One region of the Muricoprocola aceti genome, then DNA from elsewhere that is predicted to be linked to it. Evidence: riboswitches for the same ligand, from Rfam matches in the RefSeq annotation. Region 1 holds a riboswitch; the other holds the start of a gene.

Region 1 (5,144 bases):
CTTCTGACTCGCACATTTCCGAAAACTCATTTCTTCGAACCAATCTGCCTTCTCAGGTTTCCCCAATGACTGGCTTTCACCGTGAATGGTTCATCTGTGCTTACGGCGGCGGTACCGTTTGTGGTTCTAACACAATTCTCTATTCTCCGGCTAAGGCTAAACGCTCAAAGCCGACACTGCAATTCTGATATTTATTTCTATTAGTTAAATAGCTAACACTTATGCTTTAGTTTGTCAATACACTAACGTGTAAAAGTGCATTTTATTTATTCCATTTATGATACAGGAACTGGAACATAACAGTAAATACCACGCCCGTTACGATCCAGGATGTAATGTAGATCCAGATAATACATTCCATGCTTTCGAAGTGAGGTAATACAAAGAAAATTGCAAGCACACGAAGCACACAAGTAAAGGTAAGTGTCAGCACAGTTGGGATCAGTGTCTGACCGGCACCGCAGATTGCTCCACTGAATGCTGCATATAAACCATAAAACACATAGAATGGCGCCATCAGACGCATATATTCGATCACCAACGGAATAACTGCCGGTGCATCAGAATCCGGTACAAAGAGATACCCAAAAGATCCTGCTGCAAAGAAAAGCCCTATGCTTACTAAAGCAACCGGAACTACCGTCAATGCAACACCTATAAAAGTACCCTTGTATGCTCTCTTATGCTGATTTGCGCCCAGATTCTGAGCCACAAAAGTAGACTGAGCAGATCCCATAGAGTCGGCAATCAGCCAGATCAGCAGATCCAGAGTTCCACATACTCCCCAGGCAGCAATGACATCCGTGCCTCTGCCATTGACCGCAGAAGCTACAATAGAATTGGCTATCGGGAAAAGAATCGACTTGATACCTAAAGGAATACCAAGCGTTACCATACTTCCTGCGTGGGCAAAAGAGAATTCCGGATAGAGGAAGATTTTCTGCTTTTCTTCTTTGGAAATCCTCTCGATCACATACAACGCAATGATCGCACTGATAACCTGTGACATAATGGTAGCATATGCCGCTCCGGCAACACTCCAGCCAAATACACCAACAAAGAGATAATCGGCTGCCACATTAAACAGACCACACACAATCAGGATGTATAAAGGGGTTGCAGAATCTCCATAGGCACGCAGAATACCTGCTGCATTGTTATACATAACGGTAGCAAAAATGCCTGCAAAATAAACTCGTACATAAGATAAAGTCAGTGCAAAAATATCTCCCGGTACTTTCATAAGTGTCAACATCCACGGTGCCAGAGATACACCGATCACAGAGAATACAATACCCATCACAATGGACATCGTCAGTGCAGTACGAACAGACTTGCCAAGTTCATCCTTATTTTTAGAACCATAATATCTGGAAATGATAACGGTCATACCGCCGGAAAGACCTCCCATAAAATTAAGCGGGAATTTAAATAAAGTAGCGACCGAATTAATCGCCGCAAGTCCAGTCTTTCCCACAAATCTTCCAACAATAATCGAATCTACCGTCGTATACATCTGCTGAATGATGCTGCCGGCTATGATCGGCAACACAAACATGGTCAGTACAAACCATACTTTTCCTTCTGTCAGATCCTTCTTCATCGTTGTTTTTTTCCATTTCTTTTTCCGAACATTCTGTATCTCAACAACAATAATTAATAAAAAGGTCTATCCCGCAAGGAACAGACCTTTTGTATCAAAAATAAGCATAGTAATCAGAATTACCATACCGATTTGCACAAGGTTCCTGTGACCCGCAGGAAGTATCTCAATAACCAATCAGGCCTGTCTTCTGACTTACAGATTTGCGATCTTTTTCTCCTTCCCAAAGACGAATCTCATCTTCAGTGGATCTACGAAAAAATCTCCCTGCTTACAGCGGCGGCACCGTGCGGGACTTACACCCGGCTTCCAGACTCTCCTGTCGGAGAGCACCTGATGGCTGCATCGTTATTTTTATTGCTTATAATAGCACATTACTGTCCAACTGTCAACGCAACTTCTTCCGATCTTTTTCAATAATTCAACAATTAAATGGGAATTCTATTTTACAATAAACAATTTTAGTATCAAAAAAATTTGCAATCTTATAACGAAAAAAGAGCTTCCCGATTTCTCGAGAAGCCCTGTAAAATCAATGAATATTTAATTATTCGATGATAGAAGCAACACGGCCTGAACCTACAGTACGTCCACCTTCACGGACTTTGAGATTGTTATATCTGATGATAAACGGCTGCTTTCTGTGGCTTTATTGTTTTTAATTTATTATTTTATGTAGGATATTGGTAATTCTGAGAAATTTTGTAGCCAAAATGTAGCCAGTTTTATAAAGCAACCATTTTCTTAAAAAATGAAACAAGGTCTTGCAGCCCTATGAATCCATTGATATAATCATTGCATGGGTGCTACCAAAAAACGGTAGGCGGTTAGTCCTTCAACGGAGGGTTGCAGAGTGCCAGTGGCACTCGTTTTGCAACGACCGAAGTGAAACGAAGAACTGTGACCCTCCGATTACATAGAAATCCCCAGAGCTTTCTGGTGGAAATCTCTCGAAAGGAGGGCTAAGCCATATGAGTATTGTTGACCTCATTGCAGTCATAAGCTTCGGCTTAACCTGCTTTGGAATAGGATATACCTTTGGTAAGGATATTAACAAGACACAAAAATAGCCGCCCCGGTCTGCTAAACTAGGCGGCAATTTTTGCCAAACTATTTATCGGACTAACCGTCTATCGGTAGCACTCTTTCTATAATCATACTAACACGATAAATCAAATATGTCAAAATCTTTTTTCTCATTACAAGCAGCTGGTATTGCCAGCCACCTGCTTTTTATTTCTTATAAATTGCCTTTCCACTCATTCCTTTTGATTTTAAAAGCTTCTTATACGCATTCAACTTTTTCGCCGGAACTCTGACCGTCGGTTTTAAATATGTTCCTGTAAAAGCTTTTGTACCAATGGTCTTGCTGGACAATGCGCTTGTCTTAAAGGTAATGGTTCTAAGTTTTTTACAATTATAGAATGCCTGCTTTCCAATACTTTTGACTGTGCCAGCAATTGTAATACCGTTCAAGCTTACACAGTTAGCAAATGCTCTGCCTCCAATCTTCACAATACTATTTCCACCGCTTACTTTACTCAATTTTTTGCATCCATAGAATGCATTTGCTCCTATTACGGTTACGTTCTTTCCAATGGCAACAGTTTTAAGTACTGTATTATTCTTAAACGCATTTGTAGAAATTCCCGTAACTTTATTTCTCTGTATCTGGTACGAAAATAGTGAATTTTGGGTGCACGAAGTAAAACGTCTTCTTATTTCATTTTACATGGCCTTGTGTGTACCCATCCATCTACGGCAGCGAACCTCCCATGTCTACCAGGATCATCAGTCTATGCCGAGTCCTAACTTCTCTCGTCCCGCCTGTCCATAACCAGGGTGTCAGCTCAGCTCCTTTACAGGGTCATGCCCTCTGGAATATATTCCTGCCGACTACTGGCTCATTCTTTGTTTGTTGTATTACTGACTTCTTTCCTGTAACAGCACCTTCTGGTGGACGCTTTCCTGTTACATTCCATTTACTTCTTAATTCCAGCTATCATGGCTGGTCTCAGCCTTCCAGTTCCCTCTCTGAAGGGCTCAGACCGGCCATGATACACTGTTTCTTTCTCTTTATGCTGCTGGCTGTATTTCTGGTCTTACGATGTCATTCAGCATCTTCTGACCATCATAATCCACACCTTTGGTTAGTATCGTATAAAATATCCGGATCAGCTTACATGCCACCGCTATCACTGACTGCATCTTTTTCAGTGGATTTTTCTCCCTTGTCCGGTAATAACTATGGATTTCTTTAAACTCTTTGTTTTTTCCGATCACGGATATCGCAGATTCATATAATGCATATCTCGAACGCTTTCTTCCTCTGTGACTGATCCGGCTTTCTCCGTTATGTTTCCCAGAGCTGTCCGCAACAATCGCATAACCGGCAAGCTTCTGCACTTGTTTCGGATTATCAAAACGTCCAATGTCTCCTACTTCTGCAATAAAGCAGCTCACTGTCTTTATCCCTATCCCATTGATCTCCATCAGCTTATCTATATAGGGAATCTCAGAAAGCGTTTTCTCTATTTCTTCCATAAGTTCATCCATCCGTTTCTTATATCCTTCGTAATCTTCCAACAGGTTTCGGATCTCTTTTCTGACACTTCTTGGTGCTTCCGTATTTCCGATGCTGTGCTCCGCTGCTGTTACCAGGGTCGTTGCCCTCTTAATCCCAGCGCCTTTCAGCCTTGCATCTCTCCATATCTTGTTTACACCTTCCACTCCAAGTTCCCTGATATCACAGGGCAGCGATGCCTGTTTGATTACCATCAGTCCGCTTACTGCATCCGGATTCCTGTAAACGTCTTTGATCTCCGGAAAATAAATGCTGAACCAGCGGGCCATCCTGTTTTTGATCCTTGTGATCTCTTCCTGTGTCTGAATTCGAAGGTTAGACAGATTTCTGATTTCTGCATAGATCCCGGTTGGAATATATGGATATGAGAATCTTCCTTCATTTACCAGACCTGCAATTGTTTTTGGATCTTTACGGTCATTTTTACTTGGATTATTGTCATCCAGCTCTTTGGATTTCTTGACATGATGCGGATTCACATGTACCGGCTTCATTCCCTGTTCCTGCAGGTACGCTCCAAGGTTCAGCCAATAGTGACCTGTTGGCTCCATTCCTGGAATAATAACTTCCATTCCATGTTTCTCTACTATATCGTCCATCCATTCTTTGAATGCTGCAAATCCAGCTTCATCGTTACTGAAAGCAAACGGCTTCTTTGAGTACTCATAATTGCGCCAGCTAAAAGCCCTTGCATAATGGGTTTCACTTCCCACATCAATACCAATGATTAAAGTTTTTTCCGTAATAGATGCAATTTTTGCGTTCTGTGTGTTATAATTCATTTCAAGTACCTCACTGTTTAATAAGATTTTTTACTAACCGTGCAAAGTCAGTAATCTTATTTTACTCTGAGGTATTTTTTTCTCAACCTTCTTTCTCGGAATTCCTTATATTTGAATTATACAAGAAGCTCCTTTATTTTCATAATAAGAACAGCTCATATTCATTTTCCCCCTA
Region 2 (5,496 bases), on a different contig from region 1:
GGCTATGATCCGATTACCGCAGTATTTGTGACGAACAGCAGAGAGTTCCCGGAGATTAAGATAACAGATAAAGAAGAAATCAGGCTGGGAGAACCGGTCATGAGTATAAAAAGCAGAGATTAGAATGATGATTTCTGCTTTTTGTAACCAGAGTATGTCAACTGGAAAAGAAAAATGGTTGACAAATAAAAACATTACACCTATAATATTGTCAACTGAGTTATATGAAAAGTTAACAATACAAGAGCGAGGAGTAATGAAAAAATGAAAACACAGAGTTCTATTCAGAAAGTGGTAATGACAGGCATGTTGGCTGCAGTGATGGCAGTCATGTCTCAGATTCAGTTTCCCCTTCCATCGGGTGTACCGGTAACCATGCAGACCTTTGCTATGGCGTTGGCAGGATATATTCTGGGATGGCGGTATGGACTGGCATCGACAGTTGTTTATATTCTACTTGGTGCTGTGGGAGTTCCGGTATTTGCGGGATTTTCCGGTGGATTAGGATTCACAGTTAGCCCGGCTGGCGGTTATATCTGGGGCTTCCTTCCAATGGTTGCATTGTGTGGTCTTGGATATGAGAAAAGATCTATGCCGGCACTGATCGGATTGTCCGTAGCAGGTCTGGCCTGCTGTCATATCCTTGGAGTGATCCAGCTGAGCATTGTAACCGGACTGAATGCATGGGGTGCATTCCTGACAGGCTCCGCACCATATCTGGTAAAGGATCTGGTATCTCTGGCAGCAGCTTATGCAGTAGCAAAAGCAGTACGCAAGGCACTGACCAGTGCAGGAGCACAGATGGTCTGAGTGGTTGAAATGATATAGAATGATAATACAGAGCAGTAAAAAGTATAGATTTATACTTGCACTGCTCTGTTTTTATGTTATGATTAAAAAAATATGCTGTGGAAAGGGAGAAAGCAGCTGATAATACAGCAGGCAGGAAGCTGCCAGATAAGGGGGAAAAATGAAACAGGGAAGAAGAATGCTATTGTTATTGCTGTTGATGTTGCTGTGTGCCGGATCGAAGGACTGTATGGCAGCAAAGAAGCCAGAATTGTCGTCCAGACAGTATCTGCTGCAGATGGGAAAGTCTGTCAGATTGAGATTAAAGGGGGACAGAGCCATACAGTGGAAAACATCAAACCCGGCGGTTGCAACGGTGCAGAATGGAAAAATAAATACAAACAGCTGTGGAACAGCATGGATTACCTGCACGGGCAAGAACAAAAAAACATATAGCTGTCTGATACGTGTAGTCGGACAAAAGAAAACGGAAGAGAAACAGACATACCGGGTAGCACACAGGGGATACAGTTTCAGGGCACCAGAAAATACTATGGCATCATTTTTACTGGCAGCAGATAAAGGATATCAGTATATTGAATGTGATATTCAATTTACGAAAGATAATGTACCGGTGATTTTGCATGATGCGCGGGTAGATCGTACTTCAAATGGGCATGGGAGAGCAGATAAATATACCTATGCACAGCTTCGGAAACTGGATGCCGGATCATGGAAGTCATCAAAGTATGCAGGGGAAAAGATACCAAGCTTACAAGAAGTGTTGAGATATTGTGTACAGAAGGATGTGATACCGTATCTGGAACTGAAGAATGGAAGCGGGTTGACAAAAGCAAAGTTTCGCAAGGTTTATAAAATGGTGCAGGAGTCAGGATTGCAGAATCGTGTAGTGTGGATCTCTTTTAACTTTCAATATCTGAAATGGGTGAAAGAAATGGATCCAGTCGCAGAAATCGGCTATATTCCTAAATCAGAGTCAGTGGAAGCCATGGTTCAAAAGGCAGAGAAACTGAAAAGTGGAAAAAACCGCGTATTTTTGTGCATAAAAAGGGCAAAAGTGAGTGCCAAAATATTGGAATCATGCAAACAAAAAGGAATAGGAGTATCAGTTAGAAATATCAACAGTGAGAAAACCTGGAAAGGGCTGGATGCATATTGTATGTCGGCAATTGGAAACGGTTTTTAAAAAAGGATTCCCACCATCATTTTGACGAAGCCTTTTTTCGCGCTATTCGCAAAAAATACGGTTCTGTAGTATGTTTTTTTCAGCAAACTACGGAGGAGGAACCAGAATGGGCGGACATTATGGCAAGGACCTTTATAACGAACTGATGGAAGTGATGGTTCAGTCAGAAGGCGAAACTGTTATAAAGAGAAGACATTTTTTATAAATACTATTGACAGTTGTTTCATGAACCATTATATTAAAAATAATTAGATATTTGATGTATGTTCTTGCCGAAAGCAAGATGAAAAGGGAAACCGGTGTAAGTCCGGTACGGTCCCGCCACTGTAAGAGGGAGTCGGTTATCATAATGTCACTGCAGAAATTGTGGGAAGACGATAACAGATGCAGAACTCAAGTCAGGAGACCTGCATACATTAGGGAATTGGTTACTTCTTACGGTGTATAAGAGAACAATATAGTATGTTTTACAGCGCACCCTAAAAGCAATAAAAGGGTGCTTTTTTATTTCATTCAATTCATATGATATTGCATTTTTATTACGCGTCGGGAAGAAAAAGTGGAAATATTTTGTAATATGAGGGCAGTATGATATGAAAAAATGGTTAACGAAGCAGAAGTAAGAGCATTTCAAAATTATCTGGAAAACTATATTGATATCACGTTTCTTGTAGATTTTATCTATTCAACAGGAATCCTCAGTGCAGAAGATGAAATTACATTTATAGAAGAATTGCATGAAAAGGGAGTGAAAGGGATTATCTCTTTTCTTTCTACTGATCTGGAACAGGTACTTCCGGTTTGTGAAGAATATGGGACGTACTATGTCCGGGGTTCAGGAACCATCAGCAGACTTTGACTCATTTAAAGCGTTTACAGAAAAATTATGAAATAGATAAATGCAGTTCCATATGAATTAGAATTAGTATGAAAAGATAGAGATGTGAAAACACCGATATCATCATAATAATGCAACAAAAAGATAAGGATAAGGAGAAAGAAAATGAAAAACAAAAAAAGAGAAGCCATGATGATTGCAGCAGCAACCGCAGCACTGCTGTCTATGGGAATTACCGCAAATGCAGAAGATAAGGTATTGAACTTTGGATGTGCCATGTATACAGATGGTGTAGTAAATAGTGCCATGGATGAAAATGCTGGATGGAATGCCATGAGATACGGAATTGCGGAAGCCCTGTTCAAATTTGATGACAATATGGAAGTAACACCATGGCTGGCAGAAAGTTACGAAGTAAATGATGAACATACAGAGTGGACGATTAAGCTGAAAGATGGTATCAAGTTTTCTGACGGCTGTGATCTGACTCCATCCAAAGTGAAAGCATACTTTGATCATATGAAAGAAGTAGGACCATCCGGATCAGCAAAACCAGAAAAATATCTGGAATTTGAAGCAGAAGTAACAGCTGATGATGAAGCAAATACTATTTTCATTAAAACAAGTAAACCATATGCGAATCTGATGGGGCAGCTCTGTCATCCGACGATGGGTATCACAGACGTAGAGCATATCGAGAACTTCGATAATGGAATTATCGGTACCGGTCCTTACAAAATCGAAAAGTTTAATGGTGTTGGTGTTGGATATGAACTGGCTGCCAATGAATATTATCGTGAAGATGTACCTTATGACAAAGTAAATCTGATGTTTATGGGAGACAACTCCGCAAAGGCAATGGCACTTCAGAGTGGACAGGTAGACCTGGTAGAAAATATTACGAACGTAGCAGATATTCAGAGCTTTCAGGAAAGCGATGCGTATACAGTAGATATTGCATCTGGTGTGCGCTGCGGATTTTCATGGATGAACTTTAACGGAGTGCTGGGCAACAAAACACTGCGTCAGGCGATACTGATGGCAATTGACGATGATACAATTTGTAACTCAAAGACAATTGGCGGACTTTATACTCCAGGTTTCTCAGTTCTGCCATCTACACTGAACTATGGTTATGATGAACTGGAAAATCCATATACCTATGATCCGGAAAAGGCAAAACAGATTCTGGATGAAGCAGGAATTGTGGATACAGACGGAGACGGAATCCGTGAACTGGATGGTCAGAACATCAATCTGAGATATATTTCTTACGAAAACCGTCTGCTGAATGATTTCTCAGATGCTAATGCACAGTATCTGGCAGAAATTGGTATCGGTGTGGTTCCGGAATACGGCAGCTCTGATGATCAGTGGAGCAAACTGGCAGCTCTGGATTATGATCTCAATAATAATAACTGGATGACAGTTGGTACAGGAGATCCTCTGGCCTTTATGGCAAACTGGGCGACGGATACCTCTTACTGCGCATATTCAAATCCGGAATATGATGAATTATATAAGGAATTACAAAGCGAAATGGATCCGGAAAAGAGAAAAGATATCATCTTCCAGATGCAGCAGATTCTGATCGATGATGCCGCAGTTCTGATTGACGGATACTATAACTCATCTATGATTTACAATAATGCAAAAGTCGGATCTGCACATATCCACACAGCAGATTACTACTGGCTGTCTACTGAAATTGTACCGGCTGAATAAGAGTAAAGCAAAAAGGAGTGTTCGTTTTGAGCAAAAAACAAATAGCAAAACGTCTTTTGCAGATTGTCGTTGTATTACTGGGAATCAGTTTTATCACATTTGCACTGACGTTTATGTCACCGGGTGATCCTGTGCGTAACATGTATACGGCAACCGGTGTGATGCCATCAGAAGAGATGATTCAGGAGACAAGAGAGGAAATGGGATTAAATGATCCATTTTTGCAGCAGTATACCAGATGGCTTGGGAATTGCCTGAAGGGAGATTTTGGAAAATCCTACAGTCTGAACAGACCGGTAACAGAACTGCTGGCAGAAAGACTCTGGCCGACCCTGAAATTGACATTGATGTCTATGGTCATGATGTTGATTCTGTCCGTGCCACTTGGAATGTTATCTGCACTCTATAAAGATAAATGGATTGATTATCTTGTCCGTGGAATTACATTTCTGGGGTGCGCTATGCCTAACTTTTGGGTAGGCTTATTATTGATTCTGGCATTTTGTGTATACATCCATGCATTTCCGGTAATCAGTTCAGCAGGAGACTTTAAGAGCTTATTTCTTCCTGCGCTGACACTGGCGATTGCAATGTCATCCAAGTATACCAGACAGGTACGAACAGCAGTATTGGATGAATTAAGCCAGGATTATGTCATTGGTGCAGAAGCCAGAGGTGTAAAAAGATCCAAAATTATCTGGCAGAATGTTTTTCCGAACTCCTTACTTCCACTGATTACCATGTTTGGTCTTTCCATTGGTTCCCTCCTTGGGGGAACCAGTGTAGTAGAAGTCATCTTTTCTTACCCGGGACTGGGAAATCTGGCAGTTTCAGCAATCACATCCAGTGATTATAATCTGATTCAGGGATATGTATTATGGCTTGCACTGATCTACATGGTAATTAATCTGATTGTAGATGCATCTTATGTGTACAT

The links. A riboswitch is a leader RNA that binds a small molecule or an ion and turns the genes downstream of it on or off. The one in region 1 is predicted to bind cobalamin.
Region 2: linked by a shared signal. The riboswitch ahead of OCV47_RS12085 (hypothetical protein) and the one ahead of OCV47_RS11120 (MATE family efflux transporter) in region 1 are both predicted to bind cobalamin.

Annotation. Positions count from the first base shown of each region.
Region 1 covers NZ_JAOQKE010000015.1:2,213-7,356, forward strand. Annotated here, with positions in the region: cobalamin riboswitch at 1-196, opposite strand, end outside; gene OCV47_RS11120 (MATE family efflux transporter) at 263-1,603, opposite strand; cobalamin riboswitch at 1,767-1,955, opposite strand; gene OCV47_RS11125 (leucine-rich repeat domain-containing protein) at 2,837-3,325, opposite strand; gene OCV47_RS11130 (IS110 family RNA-guided transposase) at 3,680-4,969, opposite strand.
Region 2 covers NZ_JAOQKE010000017.1:58,250-63,745, forward strand. Annotated here, with positions in the region: gene OCV47_RS12070 (glucose PTS transporter subunit IIA) at 1-123, shown strand, start outside; gene OCV47_RS12075 (biotin transporter BioY) at 265-810, shown strand; gene OCV47_RS12080 (glycerophosphodiester phosphodiesterase family protein) at 971-1,996, shown strand; cobalamin riboswitch at 2,243-2,425, shown strand; gene OCV47_RS12085 (hypothetical protein) at 2,598-2,855, shown strand; gene OCV47_RS12090 (ABC transporter substrate-binding protein) at 3,000-4,559, shown strand; gene nikB (nickel ABC transporter permease) at 4,577-5,496, shown strand, end outside.